DNA from 3 places in the Cupriavidus sp. DL-D2 genome. Region 2 is predicted to be linked to each of the others. Evidence: predicted binding sites of a transcription regulator. Region 2 holds the regulator's gene; each other region holds the start of a gene.
The links. Region 2 encodes HrcA, which represses chaperone genes, less so after heat shock. Its sites were predicted from a motif close to TTAGCACTCNNNNNNNNNGAGTGCTAA; they were not measured.

Region 1: a site for HrcA is predicted at 1,926-1,952, ahead of groES (co-chaperone GroES). Genes of this name have one in related genera too.
Region 3: a site for HrcA is predicted at 4,907-4,933, ahead of rpoH (RNA polymerase sigma factor RpoH). Genes of this name have one in related genera too.

What each region holds. Positions count from the first base shown of each region.
Region 1 covers NZ_JBDKXK010000004.1:460,557-467,654, reverse strand. The annotation lists gene groL (chaperonin GroEL) at 1-1,439, opposite strand, end outside; gene groES (co-chaperone GroES) at 1,530-1,820, opposite strand; gene ABDB81_RS05030 (ArsR family transcriptional regulator) at 2,099-2,383, opposite strand; gene ABDB81_RS05025 (sigma-70 family RNA polymerase sigma factor) at 2,580-3,110, shown strand; gene ABDB81_RS05020 (zf-HC2 domain-containing protein) at 3,097-3,396, shown strand; gene ABDB81_RS05015 (xanthine dehydrogenase family protein molybdopterin-binding subunit) at 3,466-5,727, opposite strand; gene ABDB81_RS05010 ((2Fe-2S)-binding protein) at 5,738-6,196, opposite strand; gene ABDB81_RS05005 (c-type cytochrome) at 6,363-7,098, opposite strand, start outside.
Region 2 covers NZ_JBDKXK010000072.1:37,148-44,245, reverse strand. The annotation lists gene recN (DNA repair protein RecN) at 1-939, opposite strand, end outside; gene ABDB81_RS26710 (NAD kinase) at 1,004-1,921, opposite strand; gene hrcA (heat-inducible transcriptional repressor HrcA) at 2,022-3,077, shown strand; gene hemH (ferrochelatase) at 3,129-4,244, shown strand; gene ABDB81_RS26695 (RNA-binding S4 domain-containing protein) at 4,259-4,654, shown strand; gene ABDB81_RS26690 (hypothetical protein) at 4,689-4,880, opposite strand; gene grpE (nucleotide exchange factor GrpE) at 5,143-5,703, shown strand; gene ABDB81_RS26680 (thioredoxin family protein) at 5,788-6,192, shown strand; gene ABDB81_RS26675 (phospholipase A) at 6,195-7,098, opposite strand, start outside.
Region 3 covers NZ_JBDKXK010000004.1:122,437-129,534, forward strand. The annotation lists gene ABDB81_RS03470 (SURF1 family protein) at 1-366, shown strand, start outside; gene ABDB81_RS03475 (cytochrome C oxidase subunit I) at 384-1,031, shown strand; gene ABDB81_RS03480 (COX15/CtaA family protein) at 1,076-2,179, shown strand; gene cyoE (heme o synthase) at 2,176-3,120, shown strand; gene ABDB81_RS03490 (SCO family protein) at 3,216-3,830, shown strand; gene rpoH (RNA polymerase sigma factor RpoH) at 3,902-4,837, opposite strand; gene ABDB81_RS03500 (pirin family protein) at 5,179-6,051, shown strand; gene ybiB (DNA-binding protein YbiB) at 6,070-7,053, opposite strand.

The DNA of each region.
Region 1 (7,098 bases), on a different contig from region 2:
GCGTTGTAACCGTAGTTACCCTTGCCTTCGATGACCTTGGCCACCACGACCGAAGCTTCTTCACCAGCGTTCAGCACGATCTGGCGCAGCGGCTCTTCCATGGCGCGCAGCACGATCTTGATGCCGGCGTTCTGGTCCGGGTTGGCACCGGTCAGGTTCGAGATGGCAGCACGTGCGCGCAGCAGGGCCACGCCACCGCCAGGAACAATGCCTTCTTCCACGGCAGCGCGCGTAGCGTGCAGCGCATCTTCCACGCGTGCCTTCTTTTCCTTCATTTCGACTTCGGTGGCAGCGCCAACCTTGATCACGGCAACACCGCCGGCCAGCTTGGCCACGCGTTCTTGCAGCTTTTCACGGTCGTAGTCCGAAGTGGCTTCCTCGATCTGGGCGCGGATCTGCTTCACACGGCCTTCGATAGCCGAGCCGTCGCCGGCGCCGTCGATGATGATCGTGTTTTCCTTGCCGATCTCGATGCGCTTGGCTTGACCCAGGTCTTGCAGGGTAGCCTTTTCCAGCGTCAGACCGATTTCCTCGGCGATCACCGTGCCGCCCGTCAGGATGGCGATGTCTTCCAGCATGGCCTTGCGGCGGTCGCCGAAGCCCGGAGCCTTGACGGCGGCGGTCTTCAGGATGCCACGGATGTTGTTCACCACCAGCGTGGCCAGGGCTTCGCCTTCCACGTCTTCAGCGATGATCAGCAGCGGGCGGCCAGCCTTGGCGACTTGTTCCAGCACCGGCAGCAGGTCACGGATGTTCGAGACCTTCTTGTCGAACAGCAGGACGAACGGGTTGTCCAGGGCAACAACCTGCTTTTCCGGGTTGTTGATGAAGTACGGCGACAGGTAGCCGCGGTCGAACTGCATGCCTTCCACGACTTCCAGCTCGTCGGCCAGCGACTTGCCGTCTTCGACGGTGATGACGCCTTCCTTGCCAACCTTGTCCATGGCTTCAGCAATGCGCTCGCCGATCGAGGCGTCGCTGTTTGCCGAGATCGCGCCAACCTGGGCGATTTCCTTGCTGGTCGTGGTCGGCTTGCTCAGCTTCTTCAGCTCTTCCACGGCCGAGGCCACGGCCTTGTCGATGCCGCGCTTCAGGTCCATCGGGTTCATGCCGGCGGCCACGAACTTCATGCCTTCGCGGACGATCGACTGGGCCAGCACGGTTGCGGTGGTGGTACCGTCACCGGCGTTGTCGCTGGTCTTGGAAGCCACTTCCTTGACCATCTGCGCGCCCATGTTCTGCAGCTTGTCCTTCAGTTCGATTTCCTTGGCCACGGACACGCCGTCCTTGGTCACGGTCGGGCCACCGAAGCTGCGCTCCAGCACCACGTTGCGGCCCTTCGGGCCCAGGGTCACCTTCACTGCGTTGGCGAGAATGTTCACGCCTTCGACCATCTTGGCACGTGCGGCGTCGCCGAACACTACGTCTTTTGCTGCCATGTCTTGAATCTCCGAATCTGGGAAGACCGTCCCGCGGTCATGGTGGGGACGGTCAGGGAATCTGGTGTGATGCGGTCAGGCTTGCGTCAATTACTTGTTGACGACGGCCATGATGTCTTCTTCGCGCATGACCAGCAGTTCCTGGCCATCCACCTTCACGCCCTGGCCGGCATACTTGCCGAACAGCACGCGGTCACCCACCTTGACGTCGAGCACAATGTTGTTGCCCTTGTCATCCTTCTTGCCCGGGCCAACGGCCAGGACTTCGCCTTGATCCGGCTTCTCGGCTGCATTGTCGGGAATCACGATGCCGGACGCGGTCTTGGTTTCATTGTCCAGACGCTTCACGATCACACGGTCGTGCAGAGGACGCAGGTTCATACGGACTCCTAAATACAAAAAAGTGAGTTTTGATTCACAAAATGGCCGTCATCTTCAACGGCCATCCGGGTTTGGGTCTACCGCAGAGGTGTGACTAACCGGTTGTTAGCACTCTCCCCCAGCGAGTGCTAATTATAGGGACGGGGTATTTCCTTTTCAAGACGCGGACTGAATGGGGGTTTACCCGCGCTCATGCAGATTCACCGCCTTTGACATGAAAAAACCCCGTACCGGGTCACCAGTACGGGGTCGAATCGGGGTCGGGACGGGAGGGAAAGTCAGTCCAGGCCGCTGCTGTCGATATAGCCCAGTGCTTCGCGCACGGCGCGCCTGGCCTTGAGCACGTAGCAGACCTGGCGCTCGCGGACGACCAGCGCCAGGAGGTCGGCCTGCACCATTTCCTGGAAACAGTGGGCTGCATGCTTGTGAGTCAGGCCCGAGACCTCCACCAGCGCCATGGCCGGCAGGCCATCGTCGCCGGCTTCGAGCAAGGCACGACAGATAGCGGCGCGCGCGGGCACCGTCAGCAACGCGAGGGCCAGGGTGCTTTCCTGGGTGTCCATCCGCTCTCTCCCCGAAAAATCTGATCAGTCATCGGATGATGCCCCACCGGGCCGGCATCGTATGCCTGAAACAGACGGTGATTCGAGGGCCGTATCGCCACGGCAACGCTCTGCCCACGCTCTCCGGGTCTACCCCGTTGGCGCGATGCCGGTCCCGGCATAGAATCGTCTGGCGCCAGTACTCTCAAGGGACTGAATGGACGCTGCCAACCCACGCCAACGTTTCGAGACCCAGTTGCTGCCGCATCTGGACGCCGCCCACAACCTTGCCCGGTGGTTGTGCGGCAACGACGAAGACGCCAGTGTCGTGGTGCAGGAAGCCCTTGCACGCGCCTGCCCCCTGTTTGGTAGTGCCCGTGCGGCTCAGCCCCGCCCCTGGCTGCTGGCCATCGTCCACGCCACCTGGCAGTCCCGATATCCTGCGCCGCGCCACGCCGACAACGCCTGGGCGCCCGACACCCCCGATGACGCCACGCAATGGCTCCTCCGCGACGAGGACATCCCCCTTGTCAATGCCGCGCTCGAACGCCTGCCCGTGGCGTGCCGCGAGGTACTGGTCCTGCGCGAGCTCGAAGGCTTGCACTACCACGACATCGCACGGATCGTCGATATTCCCGTGGATCAGGTGGCGTCGCGCCTGGACCATGGCCGGCGCCTGCTGGCGGCAACCGTCGCCTTGATACGCAACATCCCACCCGTCGGAGAGTCCCGTCATGGATTGCATTGAGGCACGCCACCTGCTGCAGGCCACCGCCGACGGCGAGGCGGGCGCAGCCGACAGCGTGCGGCTGGAGCGGCATCTGGAAGACTGCGACAGTTGCGTCGACACGCTGCGCCGCCTCCAGTCGCTGCGGCATGCCGTGCAGCACGCCGCCTCCTACTACCGAGCGCCCGCCGGCCTGCGCGAACACATTCTCGAATCGCTACCGTCATCGCCATCGCTGTCCGAGCCTGGCTGGGACAGTGCGTCCCACCCGCCCGCCGAGCCCGGCTGGCGGCGCTGGTTCAGATAATTCCGAAGCAGCAAAGAAAAGACCCCGCGCGAGGCGGGGTCCTTCCTTATTGCCTGCGCGAACCGACAATCAGGTCAGCACGAACGGCAACTGGCGCTGGCGCTTGCCCGTGAGACGGAACAGCGCGTTGGCCACGGCCGGGGCAATGCCGGGCGTGCCCGGTTCGCCAAGCCCGGTCGGGTTGTCGTCGGACGGCACGAAGAACACATCCACCATGGGTGCGTCCGGCATGCGGGGCGGCGGATAGTCAGGGAAGTTGCTGTTCTTGACCGCGCCATTCTCGATCTCGATGGCAAACCCCGGGCGGGTCATGGCCAGGCCGAAGATGCATCCGCCCTGGATCTGCGCCTCGGCGCCCAGCGGATTGACGACGCGGTTGGCATGCACGCCGGCCGTCACGCGATGCACGCGCGGCTCGCCTTTCACCAGCGACACGTCCACCACGTACGCCACCACCGAGCCGAACGATTCATGCACGGCCACACCCCAGGCGTGTCCCTTCGGCAGTTTCTTCTTGCCATAGCCCGAGCGGTCCACGGCCAGTTGCAGCGCCGCACGGTGACGCGCGTGCTTCTTCTCGTCGAGTTGCGCCATACGCCATGCCACGGGGTCCTTCTTCGCGGCGGTGGCCATTTCGTCAGCCAGCGTTTCCTTGACGAACGCCGTATGCGTGTTACCCACCGAGCGCCACCAGAGCACCGGCACATCCACCTTGGGGTGATGCACCTGCACCTGCAGCGGCACGTCGTAGTCGTTCTCGACGATACCCTCGGTCATCGTGGCATCGACACCGTTCTTGACCATCATCGGCTCGAACGGCGTGCCGGTGATGATCGACTGGCCGACGATCGTGTGCTGCCAGCCCACCACCTTGCCTTGCGCGTCCACGCCGATGCGGGCACGATGCACGTGCAGCGGACGGTAGTAGCCGCCCTTGATGTCGTCCTCGCGGCTCCACATCACCTTGACGGGTTCCGTGTGTCCGCTGGCGACCCACACGCGCAGCACGTTGGCCGCTTCGACGAGGTAGTCAGACGTCGGCACGGCGCGGCGTCCGAAACCGCCACCGGCCATCATCGTGTTCAGCGTGACCTTCTCGGGCGCGAGCTTCAGCGTGCGCGCGATGGCGCCCTGGTCGATGGTCTGGAACTGCGAGCCCACCCACACCTTGACGGCGTTGATCTGCTTGCCAGCCACCTCGGGCTGCAGCGTGCAGTTCAACGGCTCCATTGGCGCGTGGGCCAGGTACGGCACGCGGTATTCGGCGTCGATCACCTTGGCCGCGCCGGCCAGCGCCGAATCGATGCTGCCGCCTTCGAACGGCCGGGCCATGATGCCCGGCTGCGTGGACAGCTTGCTGTACTGATCGAACAGCGCGGCAGTGCTGACTGTGGAGCCCGCGTCTTCCCAGACAATCTCCAGCGCCTCGCGTGCAGTCTTGGCCGGCCAGTAGCCGTCGGCGATCACCGCCACGCCCGTACCGCCACGATCCACGTCGACCAGCAGCACATCGGCCACGCCCTTGATCTTGCGTGCCTTGTCGGCGTTGAACGACTTCACCTTGCCGCCAAAGCGCGGCGGGCGGGCCACCACGGCCACCTTCATGCCCTTGAGGCTCACATCCATGCCGAACACGCCGTCGCCATGCAGCTTGGACGCGGCGTCCAGGCGTGCTGTCGGCTTGCCGACGATGCGGAACTGCGCCGGGTCCTTGAGCTTGACCTCCTTTGGCACAGGCAGCTCCATGGCGGCCGCAGCCAGTTCGCCGTACGTCGCGCGATTGCTGCCGGAGGTGACCACGCCCAGTTGCGCGGTGCAACTGGCCGGGTCGACCTTCCACTTCTGCGCCGCGGCCGTGATCAGCATGGCCCGTGCTCGTGCGCCCAGTTCGCGGTACTGCGTGAACGAATGGTTCAGCGCGGTGGAGCCACCCGTCATCTGGATACCGAACGCGGGGTCCTTGTAAGCGTCGCCAGCCGGGGCCAGCACGCTCGCCACGTTCTTCCAGTCGACATCCAACTCCTCGGCCAGCGCCATCGGCAACGCCGTATGCACACCCTGCCCAAACTCCAGCCGGTTCACCGCAATCGTCACCATGTTGTCCGGCGCGATGCGCAGGAACGCCTGCGGCGCGGGCACGGCCTTGGCCGCGCCCTGCGCCTGCGCGCTGCCTGCCACGCCGGCAATGCCCAGCGCAAACCCACCGCCCGCGAGTCCCGACAGCTTCAGGAAGCTGCGGCGCGACAACGCGCCTGCTGCCTGTGTGTCCTGCGCCGGTTGTTCCGGCGCACCGCTACCGCCCGCCAGGGCTTCAATGCCTCGAATACGCATGGCAATCCCCTCAGGCGATGGCGCGCGCGGCATCCTTGATGGCCGCGCGAATCCGTTGATAGGTGCCGCAGCGGCAGACGTTGCCGGCCATGGCCTGGTCGATATCGGCATCGGTCGGGCGCGGCTTGGTACGCAGCAGGCCCACGGCGCTCATGACCTGGCCGTTCTGGCAATAGCCGCACTGCGCCACATCGTGCTTGAGCCAAGCGGCGAGCACGGCCTTGCCGACCTTGTCGTCGCCCATGCTTTCAATCGTCTGGATCTTGCTGCCGGCCGTGGCCGAGATCGGCATCACGCAGCTACGCGTGGCCTGCCCGTTGATATGGACCGTGCAGGCGCCGCAGGCGGCCATGCCGCAACCGAACTTGGTGCCGGTCATGCCGAGGTTGTCGCGCAGTGCCCACAGCAGTGGCGTGGACGGATCGGCGTCCACCTCCACGGTCTTGCCGTTGAGGGTGAGGGTCGTCATTTGGGGGGTGCTCCTTGGGTACGTGGCCCATGTTTGTTCGCTGCCTGCCGCCCGCTACCGGCCTATGGCAATCCCTGGCCCGAGCGGCAAACCCGTGGAGCATAGTGCAAATATGAAATGCGTGCGCAGGCACACAGACTTTATGTACTTCGCACCATATGCGTGATTATTTCGCTGTCAGGAACAGATATAGCGCGTTGAGGTCGGTGTCGTTCATTTTGGCGAAAGCGCCGAACGGCATCACGCGACTGACGTCGGTGCCATCGGGTCGCTTGCCAGTGCGCATCATCGTCACGAACTGGTCTGCCTGCGGATACGCCTTCATCGCGCCGCCCGGTTGCAGGTCAGCCGCCGGTGGCCAGTCGGGAGGCGCGCCGGGGATATGCCCGCCGCGCAGCGCGGCGCCATGGCACCCCTTGCAGGACTCCGCCACGTAGGCGCCGTACTGGGCGTTGACCGCCGCCGTGACGGCGGGCGCGGGTGGCAGGCTGTGGTCGATCTTCTCGGCGGCGTCCTTGATCACGCCCGCGCCGTACATACCCTGCACGAACCAGGGCAGATGCATGTCGCCGGGCTGTCCGGACGCGGGCGGCAGGCTGCGGACATAGGCCACGAGCGCGCCAAAATCCTCGTTGGACAACCGGTTGTAGTCCTCGCTCGGCATGACCAGCAGCGGCCGGCCGGAGGGGGCCACACCGTGGCGGATGGCACGGTCCCAGTCCTCGGGGCGATATTTGTCGATGGCGGGATTGGCGCGCGTGATGTCGGGCGCGCGCACCCGGAAGCCGTTGGCTTCATCGAACACCTGTTTGCCCGCACCATTGGCGCCGTGGCACTCCATGCAGCCGCGCGATTCGTAGAGATAGCGTCCGTGGGCAATCGCCACGGCATCGGTGGGAAAA
Region 2 (7,098 bases):
GTACTTGCGCGCGGTGGTGTGCAGCGCCTGCATCCGTGCTTCCACGGCCTGCAGGCGTTCGGGATCGAGTTCGAGCCGGTCGACATACCGATTCAGCGAGTGCGCGGCTTCCTCCACCTGCACCAGCGCAGGTTCGAGTGCGGCCAGCACATCGCGCAGCGCGACATCGACATCCGCCAGTTGTTGCAACCGCTGGACCACGCCATTGAGCACCGAGGCTACGGCACCATCGGATTCGGAGAGCGCATCGAGCGCGGCGCGGCTGCCGTCGATCAGGCCGGCAGCGTGCGAAAGGCGGTTGTACTCGGACTGGATCTCGTCCCACTCGCCCGGCTGCGGCGCCAGCTTGTCGAGTTCGCCGACCTGCCATTCGAGCCGTTCGCGTTCCAGTTGCATCTCGCGCGACTGGTGCTCCACGGCCTCTCGCTGTTTCACGCAGACGCGCCAGGCGCGCCAGGATTCGGCCACGGCAGCGGCCTGCTCGCTCAGTCCGGCGTGGGCATCGAAGAGATGACGCTGGGCGTCCGGGCGCAGCAACTGCTGGTGGGCGTGCTGGCCGTGAATGTCCACGAGTTGATCGCCTACCTCGCGTAACTGGGCCAGCGTAGCGGCGGCGCCATTGATGAACGCCTTGCTGCGTCCGCTGGCATCGACCGTCCGGCGCAGCAACACAGAATCATCGTCGCCAGCCAGTTCGCGCTCGGCCAGCCAGGCGTCCAGCGCGGGATGCGTGCGGAAGGTGGCGCCGATACCCGCGCGGGTCGCGCCTTCCCGGACGATGCCAGCGTCGGCACGCTCGCCCAGCACCAGCGCCAGCGCATCGATCAGGATCGACTTGCCCGCGCCGGTCTCGCCCGTGAACACGGTGAAGCCGGTCGAGAAGTCGAGGTCGAGGGTGTCGACGATGACAAAATCGCGGATGGACAGGCTGCGCAGCATCTTGGGCGTCTATGAACTGGGTAGAGGATTCGGCGAGTTGGACGGGAGAGCCGGAGGCATCGGCTCAGAGCCGGTTGTCCTCGGTCGGGTATTCGTGCCAGTGCAGCTTCTTGCGCAGCGTGGCGTAGTAGTTGTACCCCACCGGGTGCAGCAGGCTCACGGTCTTGGCCGAGCGACGCACGACGATGCGGTCCCCAGGCAGCAGCGACGCCAGAGACTGCATGTCGAAGTTGACACTGACATCGCGCGCGCTGGCCACCTCGATGGTGACCTCGGCATCGTGCGGCAATACGATGGGGCGGTTGGACAGCGCGTGCGCGGCAATCGGCACCAGCACCATGCCGGACAGCGTGGGATGCAGGATCGGGCCGCCAGCGGCCAGCGCGTAGGCGGTGGAGCCGGTGGGCGTGGATACGATCAAGCCGTCCGAACGCTGGTTGTACATGAAGTTGCCATCGACCGAGACCGCCAGTTCCACCATCCCGGAGATACCCGAACGGTTCACCACCACGTCGTTGAACGCCAACGCGGAGAAAATCACCGTATCGTCGCGGATCACGCGCGATTCGAGCAGCATCCGCGACTCGGCCTCGTAGCGGCCGGACAGCATTTCAGGCAGGGCGGTGGTGACGTCCTCCAGAGGGATGTCGGTCATGAAGCCCAGCCGGCCGTGGTTCACGCCGATGACGGGCACATCGTGGCCGGCCAGCTGGCGCGCCAGGCCGAGCAACGTGCCGTCGCCACCAAGCACCACGGCGACGTCGGCCTCGCGGCCAATTTCCTCGGGCGTGAGCACGGGGTAGCCGGTCAGGCCGGTGGCCAGCGCGGTCTCGCGCTCGAACACCACATCCTGGCCATTGCGCAAAATACAGGACGCCAATTCCTCCAGGGGGCCTTCGATACCGGCGGTCGAATGCCGGCCCACCAGGGCGACGGTCTTGAACGGCGCGCGCGGGGCGCTGGTCTTTGAGGGGGCAGACATGGCGGGATTAGACCATACCGGCATGACCATTGTCAGCCTCGGGGCGTGGGCGCTCGCGACGCCGCCCGAACGGCGCAGTTTTGATTAGAATCGGGGCATCATGGACGAACGTTCTAAAACGCTTCTCAAGACCCTGATCGAGCGCTACATCGCCGAAGGGCAGCCGGTCGGTTCCCGCACCCTTTCGCGATACTCGGGGCTGGACCTGTCGCCGGCCACCATCCGCAATGTGATGTCGGACCTCGAGGAAATGGGTTTCATCGCCAGCCCGCACACGTCTGCGGGCCGCATTCCCACGCCGCGCGGCTATCGTCTGTTCGTCGATGCGATGCTGACCGCGCGCCCGCTGGACGGCGAAGTGGTGCTGCCCGCCGAACTGGCCGGCCTCAAGGACCAGATCCAGGGCCAGATGGCCAACCAGCAGCTTGGACCCCAGCGCATGATCACGGCGGCTGCGCACACCTTGTCGAACCTGTCGCAGTTCGCCGGCGTGGTGATGACGCCCCGGCGCGCACAATCGTTCCGGCAGGTCGAATTCATGCGGTTGTCGGATAAGCGCATCCTGCTGATCATCGTCAGCCCGGAAGGTGACGTCCAGAACCGGATCATCCAGACCGAGCTGTCCTATACCCCGGCCCAACTGATCGAGGCCGCCAATTTCTTCAACGCGCACTATGCGGGCATGAGCTTCGACTCGGTGCGCGATCACCTGCGCGTGGAGTTGCAGGCGTTGCGCCGTGACATGTCATCGCTGATGCAGGCCGCCGTGGAGGCGGGTAGCAGCGCGATGGCGGAGGATAACAACGAGCAGGTGTTCATCTCCGGCGAGCGCAAGCTGCTGGAGGTGGAGGACCTGTCGTCGAGCATGGACAAGCTGCGCCGGCTGTTCGATGTCTTCGAGCACAAGACCAGCCTGCTGCAATTGCTGGACGTCTCCAGCCACGCGCAGGGCGTGCAGATATTCATCGGCGGAGAAAGCCAGTTGGTGCCGATCGAGGACATGGCCGTGATCACTGCGCCGTACGAGGTGGACGGCCAGATCGTCGGCACGCTCGGCGTGATCGGCCCCACCCGCATGGCGTACGAACGTGTGATCCCCATCGTCGATATCACGGCGCGGCTGCTCTCCAGCGCGCTTAGCCAGAATCAGACTTGAGCCTTTCGCACGGCATCGCCCGGCGCTCCCGGAGTTGTAATCGGACACCCCATGACGTTTTCGCCTGAACCGGCATACCAGCACGGCCAGTCGCCGCGCACCGCAATCCTGCTGATCAACCTCGGCACCCCCGATGCGCCCACGCCCAAGGCGGTGGGGCGCTACCTGAAAGCCTTCCTGTCCGATCCCCGCGTGGTGGAAATCCCGCGGCTGGCGTGGCTGCCCATCCTGCACGGGGTGATCCTGCCGTTCCGTTCGCGCGCCTCGGCCATGAAATATGAGTCGATCTGGCTGCGCGAAGCCCATATGACCGGCTCCCCGTTGCTGGTCCACACCGAACGGCAGGCCCATGCGCTGCAACTGCTGATGCAGAAGCTGGGCCATGAGGTGACCGTGGCCTGCGCCATGCGCTACGGCAATCCGTCGATCGAATCGGTGATGGAGGCGCTGCGCCGGCAGGGCACGGAGCAGATCCTGCTGCTGCCGCTATATCCCCAGTATTCGGGCACCACCACGGCTACGGCGTTCGACGAAGTGTTCCGTGTCCTGGCGGGATGGCGCAATCAGCCCGAAATCCGGCTTGTGAAGCACTTTCACGATCATCCAGCCTATATTCGCGCGCTCAACGAGCAGGTGCGGGCCTACTGGCGCCAGCACGGCGTGCCCGATTTCGCGCAGGGTGACCGCCTGATCCTGTCCTTCCACGGCCTGCCCCGGCGACTGCTGGACCTCGGTGACCCCTATCACTGCGAATGCCTGAAGACCGGCCGCCTGCTGGGCGAGGCGCTGGGCTTGCAGCCGGGACAGTATCAGGTGACGTTCCAGTCGCGTTTCGGCAAGGCGGAGTGGCTGCAACCCTATACCGCGCCGACGCTGGCCGAACTAGGCAAAGTGGGTACGCAGCGGGTGGATGTGTTCTGCCCTGGGTTTCCGGCAGACTGCATCGAGACGCTGGAGGAGATCGCCATGGAGGGGCAGACCGAGTTCCGGGTAGCGGGCGGCAACGACTTCCATTTCATTCCATGCATGAATGATTCGGAGGTGTGGATTGCCGGTCTGGCGGATATTGCCCTGCAACATCTGCAGGGTTGGCCTCTGACGGCGTTGCATGCGCATGAACTCGAGGCGCGCCGTAGCCGGGCCCATGCGCGCGGCGCGGCGGGCTGAGCAGGAGGGAAGTCATGCAAGTGGATTTCGAAAGCAGTGCGCGGATGCGCATCGACAAATGGCTCTGGTGTGCGCGATTCTTCAAGACGCGCTCGCTGGCAGCCGAGGCGGTGGAGCGCGGCAAGGTCACGGTGAACGGCCAGCCCGTCAAGAATTCGCGCGAAATCAAGCCCGGCGATGCGGTCGTGCTGGAGGCGCACCAGCAGCGCTGGGAAGTGATGGTGAAGGGGATTCCGGCTTCGCGGGGCGCGGCACCGATTGCTCAGACCACCTACGAGGAAACGCCGGAAAGCCAGACCCGGCGCCAGAAAGAGGCCGAAACACGCCGGCTGCAGCCTGAGCCGGCCGCCCAGCTACAGGGCCGCCCAACCAAGCGCGACCGCCGTCGGATTGACGATTTTCGTCATTGAGCCAGCCCAGGTCGCCACGGTATTCCGGGAAAAATCAGCGCACGTAGTGGACGAGGTAGTGTTTGAACACGGCCTTGCCGCTGCCATACTCGGTGTCGCGAGGACCCACCGCTTCCGACAGGCAGATGAATACTGTCATCGCCGATAGCGCGGCGATCAGGCATACGGTCACGACTGGCAGCTTGTGCATGGTGAAGCGTCCCAAGGATGCATCGAATGGATCCACCTCCGGCTCCCGTTATTTTTGTCATTTTTACTGCATGAATCTTAGTCATTGCGATGCAGCAAGGCAATGAACACTCGATCTCATGAAACCGCTCTTTGTAACGGCGTATTTCGGCGTCTCTGAATGTCCACTCTTGAAAAACTGGAGTGGTGCCGCCAAGTGCGGCTAGACTTGCCTGTTGATCCCGAACCGGGCATCCGAACCCCCCTCGGCCTGTCGTTACCGCAGATGGGCCGCGTTTTTAGCTTTGATACGAATCGACATGGAAGAACAGAATCTGACGCCGAATCCGAACATGCAGCCGCCGGCCGACGAGGCCGCCCGCACGCAGGCGCCCGAAGCTGCCGCAGCCGGTGCCGATGATGTGGCACGCCTGGCCCAGCAGGTGGCCGACCTGGAGGCCAAGGCCAAGGAACACTACGACATGTTCCTGCGCGCCACGGCGGAAGGCGAGAACATCCGCCGCCGCTCCCAGGACGAAGTCTCGAAGGCACACAAGTACGCCATCGAGAGCTTTGCCGACAACCTCGTGCCCGTGATGGACAGCCTGCAGGCCGCGCTGGCCGACAACAGCGGCGATGTGGCCAAGCTGCGCGAAGGCGTGGAACTGACCGCCCGCCAACTGGCAGCGGCCTTCGAGCGCGGCAAGATCGTCGAGTTGAACCCGGTCGGTGAGCGCTTTGATCCGCATCGCCACCAGGCCATTTCGATGGTCCCGTCTGAGCAGGAACCGAACACCGTGGTCAGCGTGCTGCAACGTGGCTATACGATCTCGGATCGCGTGCTGCGCCCGGCGCTGGTGACCGTTTCGGCTCCGCGCTGAGTCCGAGTTTCCGCAGGATCATGTAGCAAACACACGCCCGGTGGCCGCAAGGTTGCCGGGCGTTGTCGTGTCTGGAGAATGTAGATGTCTGACGCACCGGCCCCCCATCTGGATCACCGCGCCTTCGAGGCGCTGGCCATGCAGGAAGTGGACCCGTCCACCATCGATGCGGAAATCGCCGCCAGCGGAGACGATCTCGTCTGCGTGTTCTTCTGGGGTGTGGATTGCTTTAACTGCGAAATGGCAAAGAAGGCGATCCTCGCCAATCCCGAGCCGATCCGCGCGCTGAACCTGCGCTGGCTGCACACCAACGTCTACGCGCACCCCGAACTGGGCCGCCGCTTCGGCCTGCACGGCATTCCAGTGTTCATGTTCTTCCACAAGGGCAAGAAACTGGGCCGCGCCACGGGCTGGCACGGTCATGGCCAGTTCGCGGCGGCGGTGGGCAATGCGCGGCTGAAGGCAGAAGGGAAACCGCTCGCCGGATAAACTCAGCGGGACAGTGCGTAGCCCAGGCGGAATTGCCAAGGGGTTTTCTGGTTGTAGTACAGCAGGCTCTCGCCATATCCATAGAAATAGCCTGCCATCAGGTAGCCGGCTGTACCCGGCAGCAGCCGCGACAGCGGATAGGTGAGCTGGGCGTCGACACTGCCGTAGCCCTTGCGCGTGCCCTTGCGCAGCGTGGTGGAGAGTTCCCACGAGTCTGGGCGGCCATAGGCGATGTTCAGGTCCATGTAGCCACGATAGTGGGCGATGTCCTCGTTGTCGCTCTTGCCCACATACCCGTACACCTTGGGCGTCACGCGCCAGTGCCAGTCGGTCTGGTCGCCGAAGTACATCGTCGGTTTGATGAACAGGGTGTTGACCGCGCGCGAGTCGTCGCCGTCGCGGCCATTGGATTCGTGCTCGAAGCCGGTGGCGATCGACAGGCGGCTGATCACGCTGTTCTTCACGCCGGTATCGGACAGGTAGTAATACAGGCTGGGCCGGTAGTTGGTGTCCTTGAACGGCTTGGATGCGGCGGCCAGGTCCCAAAGCGAGAACTGCGTGTATGCGAAGTACAGGTTGTCTAGTACCGACTTCGAATTCGGGTTCTCGCCTTCGAAAATCCGGTAGCGGAAGCTGATCTGGAACTTGGCGTTGGCACCGTCGTGCGCGCCGATCATCAGGTACATCGGCTCGTTGAACGCCAGACGCTGGGAGTCGCGAAGATCGGCCGGTACCGGACCGGTGGTAGCACCGTCGGCGGTGGATACCACAGGCGTGACGGGCGCTGTCGTTGGCGTGCCCTGGGCATTGGCCAGGTCCCGTTCCGCAGTGGTCGGCTCGGTATCGGGCGTGGCGGCCGGCTTGGCGACGACCAGAGGCGCGGTGGGAGTGGCCTCGCCCGGCAAC
Region 3 (7,098 bases), on a different contig from region 2:
GAGGTGCAGATCGACGGCACGGCACTTGCCGGTGTGCCGCGTGTCTACAGCATGGGCCGTGACCCGGCGGCAGAAGCCGGGCAGAAGATCCGCCAGAATGTGGACCTCGCCGCGTTGTCGCGCGAGATCGGCGCACCACTGCTGCCTTTGGTACTGGAGCAATCCAGCGATAACGCCGACGGCCTGGCGCGCGACTGGGCGCCGGCCGACCTCGGCGCCGATCGTCACTATGGCTACGCCGCGCAGTGGTTCGGGCTGGCTGCCCTGACGCTGGTGCTGCTGGCCGTGCTGGGCTGGCGCCGCGCCCGACTCGAACGCCGGGAGGGGCCGCAGGCCGCATCGGCACAGAACCTAACCGAACGATGAACGTACAGACCGAACCCATGTCGCAGCAAGATCCTTCGGCCACGCCCCAGCCACCTGCCGACGCCCGCATCGATGCGCGCACACGCCGTGGCCGCCTGCAGATGCTCATGCTGCTGCTGGTCTGCGCCTCGCCGGTGCTGTTCTCGTACTTCACGTACTACGTGATCAAGCCCGAGGGCGGCAGCACCAACTACGGCGCCCTGATCGATCCGCAACGTCCCATGCCGGCCGTCACGCTGACCGACGAGCGCGGCCAGCCAATGCCGCTGGCGCAACTGCGCGGCAAGTGGGTGATGCTGATGACCGATCCGTCGGCCTGCGGCGAGGCCTGCGCGCGCAAGCTGTTCACGATGCGTCAGATCCGGGCGGGGCAAGGCGAGAACCGCGAGCGGATCGTGCCGGTCTGGCTGATCCAGGATGCGGGCGAGGTGGACGGACGGCTCGCCGCCGCCTACAACGAACCCTATGCCGGGGTGCGATTCCTGCGCATGGACGCCGGGGCCATCGCAAAATGGCTGCCGGCCCGCGAGGGTGGCCGCGTCGAGGACACGATCTTCCTGGTGGACCCGCTCGGCAACCTGATGATGCGCTGGCCCGCCGATCCCGATCCGGCCAAGGTCAGCAGCGACCTCAAGAAGCTGCTCAAGTACTCGCGTATCGGATAATGGTCGGCTTCTAAGGTTTTTACGATTTCACCGGTTGTATCGCAATGCTGCTCCAGCTCGCCATCATTGGCATCCTGATCGCCCTGCTGCCACTGTCCTATGTGATGGTGCGCGGCAGCCGTGACAAATACCGCAAGCTCGTGTGGATCACGGCGTTCCTGACGCTGGACCTGATCATGTTCGGCAGTTTCACGCGGCTGACCGATTCCGGGCTGGGTTGCCCGGACTGGCCCGGCTGCTACGGCCACTCCAATCCCCATTCGGCAATGGAGCCGATCCGCGCTGCCGAGACCGCGCTGCCCAGCGGCCCGGTCACGCTCATGAAGGCGTGGATCGAAATGATCCATCGCTACTTCGCCATGGCGGTGGGCGTGCTGATCATCTCGCTGATGGTGCTGGCCTGGGTCAAGCGGCGCGAACTGCGGCAATCGCCGTGGTTCTCCACGGGCGTATTCGTGCTGGTCTGCGTGCAGGGGCTGTTCGGCGCGCTGACCGTGACGATGAAGCTGCAGCCGATCATCGTGGTCACGCACCTGATGCTGGCGATGCTGCTGCTCGCGTCGCTGATCTGGCTCGGTTCGCGCAACGATCCGCCGCATCCGGTGGCGCCGCAGGCGGCGTCGCTGCGCCGGGCCGGCGTGCTGGCCGTGGTGCTGCTCGTCATCCAGATCTTCCTGGGCGGATGGGTGAGCACCAACTACGCGGTGCTGGCCTGTACCGATTTCCCGCTCTGCAACGGCCAGTTGGTGCCCGAGATGGACTTCCGGCACGGCTTCACGCTGTGGCGACAACTCGGGATGACGGCGGATGGCGACTACATCCCGCACGCGGCGCTGGTGGCCATACACTGGGTGCATCGCGGCTTCGCATTCGTGGTGCTCGGCTACCTGCTCTGGTTCGGCCTGCGGACGATGCGGCTGGAGGGTCTGGCGCGCCACGGCAAATGGTTGCTGGCGGTGCTGGCGCTGCAATTGGCGACGGGTTTGTCGAACATCGTGTTCGACTGGCCGCTCGGCGCGGCGGTGTTACACAATGGTGGAGCAGCCCTGCTTTTGATACTGTTACTCCGTCTCAACTACAATATCGGCCTCGCGACCCGCTCCGCAGGCGCCGCCGCTCCTACCCGGATAGCCGCGCGCGTCACATGAAGGACAAGATGCCCCCCGCCGTTTCCGCCACCGCTGCCCATCCCCGTTCCCCGGTGGGCCGATTCGTCCACCTGGCCCGCCAGTACGCCGCGCTGACCAAGCCGCGCGTGACGCAGCTGGCCGTGTTCTGCGCCGTCATCGGCATGTTCCTGGCCACGCCGGGCATGGTGCCGTGGCCGGTGCTGATCGGCGGCGCAGCGGGTATCTGGCTGCTGGCCGGCGCGGCATTCGCCATCAACTGCCTGGTGGAACAGAAGATCGACGCGCGGATGCGCCGTACGGCGTGGCGCCCCTCGGCCACCGGCGAGATCACCACCGTCCAGACGCTGATCTTCTCGGCCGTGCTGGGCGGCGCGGGCATGTGGTTGCTGCACGCGTACGCCAATGACCTGACGATGTGGCTGACCTTCGCCACATTCCTCGGTTACGCGGTCATCTACACGATCCTGCTGAAGCCGGCCACGCCGCAGAACATCGTCATCGGCGGGCTGTCGGGCGCCATGCCGCCTGCGCTGGGCTGGGCCGCCGTGGCAGGCACCGTGCCAGCCGAGGGCTGGTTCCTGGTGCTGATCATCTTTACGTGGACGCCGCCGCACTTCTGGGCGCTGGCGCTCTATCGCCGGGCCGACTACGAGAAGTCCGGCCTGCCGATGCTGCCAATCACCCATGGCGAGCGCTACACGCTGCTCCACATCCTGCTCTATACGCTGGTGATGATCGCCGCCACGCTGCTGCCGTTCGTCTACGGCATGAGCGGCTACATCTATCTGGCCGCCGCGCTGGGGTTGGGGCTGGTTTTCCTGGGCTACGCCTGGGCGCTGTTCCGCAACTATTCGGACCAGCTGGCGCAGAAGACCTTCCGCTACTCGATCCTGTACCTCTCGCTGCTGTTCGCGGCGCTGCTGGTGGATCACTACTTCAAGTTCGTGCCGCAGATCTGACGCACCTGCCTGCGGCATCTTGACGCGCCCGGGAGCCAGCGCCGATGTGATCGGCGATACTTTCGGGCGTCTCTCCCCCTTCCTCCCACTGCCGCATGCCGAATTTCTCCACGAGTTTCTCCCTGTTGCGCCGCCTCTGCCTGCTCGCGCTCTGCACGCTGTTCCTCGCCGCGTGCGGCCAGCCGAAGCCTTCGTTCAAGAATGTCGATATCTCGGGCGCGTCCGATTTCGGCAAGGACTTCGCGCTCCAGGACCCCACGGGCAAGACGCGCACGATGGCGGACTTCAAGGGCAAGGTCGTGCTGATGTTCTTCGGCTACACCCACTGCCCCGACGTGTGCCCGACCACCATGGTCGAACTCAAGCAGGTCATGGAACAGATGGGCGCCGATGCCGACAAGGTGCAGGTGCTGTTCATCACCGTGGACCCGGAGCGCGACACGGCGCAGTTGATGGGGCAGTACGTGCCGGCCTTCGACTCGCGGTTCATCGGCCTGCGTCCCGCTGACGAAGTCGCGCTGAAGAAGGTGGCGAAGGACTTCAAGGTCTATTACGCCAAGGTGCCGGGGACGTCACCCCTGAACTACACGATGGACCACTCGGCCGGCAGCTACGTGTTCGACCAGAACGGCCAGCTGCGCCTGTTCATCCGGCATGGACAGGGCCCGGAACCCATCGCGCATGATTTGAAGGCGCTGATGGCCTCCTGAGCGTTCCACGGGGCATGAAAACAAAAAGGCCGGTCAGTTGACCGGCCTTTCGTACTTTCGGGGAGCGAGAGTCAGGCGAAAGCCGCCAGCGCACCCTTCATCTTCTTCATCGCCGCCGATTCGATCTGGCGGATACGCTCGGCCGATACACCAAACTCGTCAGCCAGTTCGTGCAGCGTGGAGCCACCCGAGCCGTCATCGTTCACGTCGAGCCAGCGCGCCTCGATGATGCGGCGGCTGCGCGGATCGAGCTTGGTCAGGGCTTCTTCCAGACCCTCGACCTGCAGGCGGTCCTGACGCTTGGCTTCCAGCACCTTGGTCGGCTCGTTGTGGTTGTCCGCGAGGTAGGCGATGGGCGCGAAGTCTTCTTCGCCATCGTCGACCTGGCCTTCCAGCGCCAGATCACCGCCTGCCATGCGGGTTTCCATCTCCATCACTTCCTCGGGCTTCACGTTGAGCTCGCGCGCAACGGCTTCCACCTGTTCGGGCGTGAAGGTGTGCAGGCCGGTCTTGTGGCTGCGCAGGTTGAAGAACAGCTTGCGCTGGGCCTTGGTGGTCGCCACCTTGACCATGCGCCAGTTCTTCAGCACGTATTCGTGGATCTCGGCCTTGATCCAGTGCATCGCATACGACACCAGCCGCACACCCTGCTCGGGGTCGTAGCGCTTCACGGCCTTCATCAGGCCGATGTTGCCTTCCTGGATCAGGTCGGCGTGGGGCAGGCCATAGCCCAGGTACTGGCGGGCAATGGACACCACCAGGCGCAGGTGCGACATGACCATGCGACGCGCGGCGTCGACAGATTCGTTGTCGCGCAGGTCGCGCGCCAGCCGAAGCTCTTCCTCGGGGGTGAGCATCGGAATACGGTGGACGGCCTGGATATAGCTTTCCAGATTGCCCAGCGTGCCCGGGAACGTCAGCGCGAAAGCGTTCGCAGCAGCGTTCTGGGGCGCCGTCGGCAGACGGCGGGAAACTTGGTTTTGATCGGCAGACAGGACTGCGTTCACTTTGACTCCTTTCGCATCCGGCTGGCAGTTGCCGGTGTGTCCCGGTGGGACACCGCATTGCAACGCATATTAGCACTCGAACCGGACGAGTGCTAAGTTTGAGGTCTTATGGAAATGATAGTTCCAGACGATCAGAAGCTATTTTCAAATAGGCACAAAACTTTGCTCCGGTGCCCCGGATCCGCGACTGGCAAGGGTTTGACGGCCGCGCTTCCTCAACAGGAATGTTAGAGGGCGTTCTTGTCCATCGGTTTCCTACGAATTCTGAGGAATTCTGGGATGGTCTATTGCTGGATTCGCTACACTGGAAGTTGTTTTTCAGCCCCTTTCCGGAGCCATCCATGTCTGCTATCGAACACTTGCTGAAACCCCACGTCCGGGACATCGGCGAGTTCACAGTGCGCCGCCTGCTGCCGGCCGCTACCACCCAGACCGTCGGACCTTTCATCTTCTTCGATCACATGGGGCCTGTGGAGATGGCGCCCGGCCAGGGCATGGATGTGCGTCCGCATCCGCATATCGGGCTCGCCACCGTGACTTACTTGTTCGAGGGCGAGATCATGCATCGCGATAGCCTGGGCAGTGAACAGGTCATCCGCCCTGGCGACGTGAACTGGATGACGGCCGGACGCGGGATCGCACACTCAGAACGGTCGCCGGACGCCGCGCGCGAGGCCGGGCCGCGCCTGCATGGCATCCAGACCTGGGTGGCGCTGCCGAAGGCGCACGAGAACGATCCGCCCTCGTTCCACCATCACCCCGGCGCCACGCTGCCCAAGCTGGAACTGCCTGGCGTGCGCATGACCGTGATCGCTGGCGATGCGTTCGGCGCCGAGTCGCCCGTGCGTGTCTATAGCCGCACCTTGTACGTGGCAATCGAAATGGAAGCGGGCGCCAGTCTTGTGATTCCGGCGGAGCACGTACAGCGCGGGATCTATCCGGTGGACGGCAATGTGGAACTGGATGGCGAGACGCTGCCGGCCGAGCACCTGGTGACGCTGACGCCGGGCGAGCCTGTCACGGTGACCGCCACAATCCCGTCGCGCCTGATGCTGCTGGGCGGCGATCCCACTGACGGCCGGCGCTTCATCTTCTGGAACTTCGTGGCCAGCAGCAAGGACGCCATCGAGGAAGCCAGCCAGCGCTGGCAGGACGACCAGTTCCCGCACGTACCCGGCGAGACCGAACGCATCCCGCTGCCGACACGGCGCTAGGCGCCCTTTACCTGTTCGTCAGACCGGGCTGGCCCAGGCCACCCGGGTGGCCTGCTTCAGGCATTCCTTGATCGTCTCGACCTGGGTGGCGATCGGGGCCGGCACGGGTGCCGCACCGTCGAGCACCTGCCGGATCCACGCAGCGGTGGCCGCCACATCGGTGCCCGGTGGCAGTTCGGGTACGTCGCCAATCGAGCCTGTAACCGGATCGATCATCGTCTGCTGATGGCCGTCGTGCATCCAGTCGATGCGCGTACTGCGCCGCGCGTCGGCCACCACCTCGCCTTCCGTCCCGCGTCCCAGCAATACATTGGCCGGTTCGTGCGAGAAGTAGTCGGTCAGCGTCTCGCGGTACTCGGGGTGGGTGTAGCTGTAGAGTCGCAGCGCCTCGCCCGGTGTGTGCTGGCCCACCGGCTGCAGCATCTTGACGATGGTGTGCGACGAATTGCGCAGGCCGATGATCGAACGCTTGTCGAGCAGCGCCGAGATTGCGGGCGACAGCACGTCGATGGGCAACACCGCCAGCGGATGCGATGATGCGGCCAACTGATCCTGTGCGGCCTGCGTGCTGGAAGCCAGCGGCACGCCCAGTGCTTCGAACAGTTCGAGGCTGGTCACCCGGCCTGCAAATGCGCGCACGCCATGCACCAGCGTCGGCACGCCATCGCGCGCCAGCAGAAGGGCCAGCAGCGGCACCAGGTTCGGTTGCTTGCGCGCGCCGTTGTAACTGGGGATGACCACGACGGGTTTGTCGGCGGGCGCTGCCAGCGGCTGGCAGTGCGCGTGCGCGGCTTCGAGCATGCCGGCCAGTTCGTGCGGGGCCTCGCCCTTGATGCGGTAGGCCATGAGCACCGCGCCCAGCTCGATATCGGAAACACGGCCGGCCAGCATGGCATCGAAGAGTGCCTGCGCGTCTTCGCGCGGCAGGGCACGGGCGCCATTGACGCCTCGGCCGATCTCCTTGATGTAGCGGGCGGCAGAAAACGGAGATGCAGAAGTCATGATGACTGCGGAATCGTGGGGGTGGCGTTCATGATAGCCCACGAT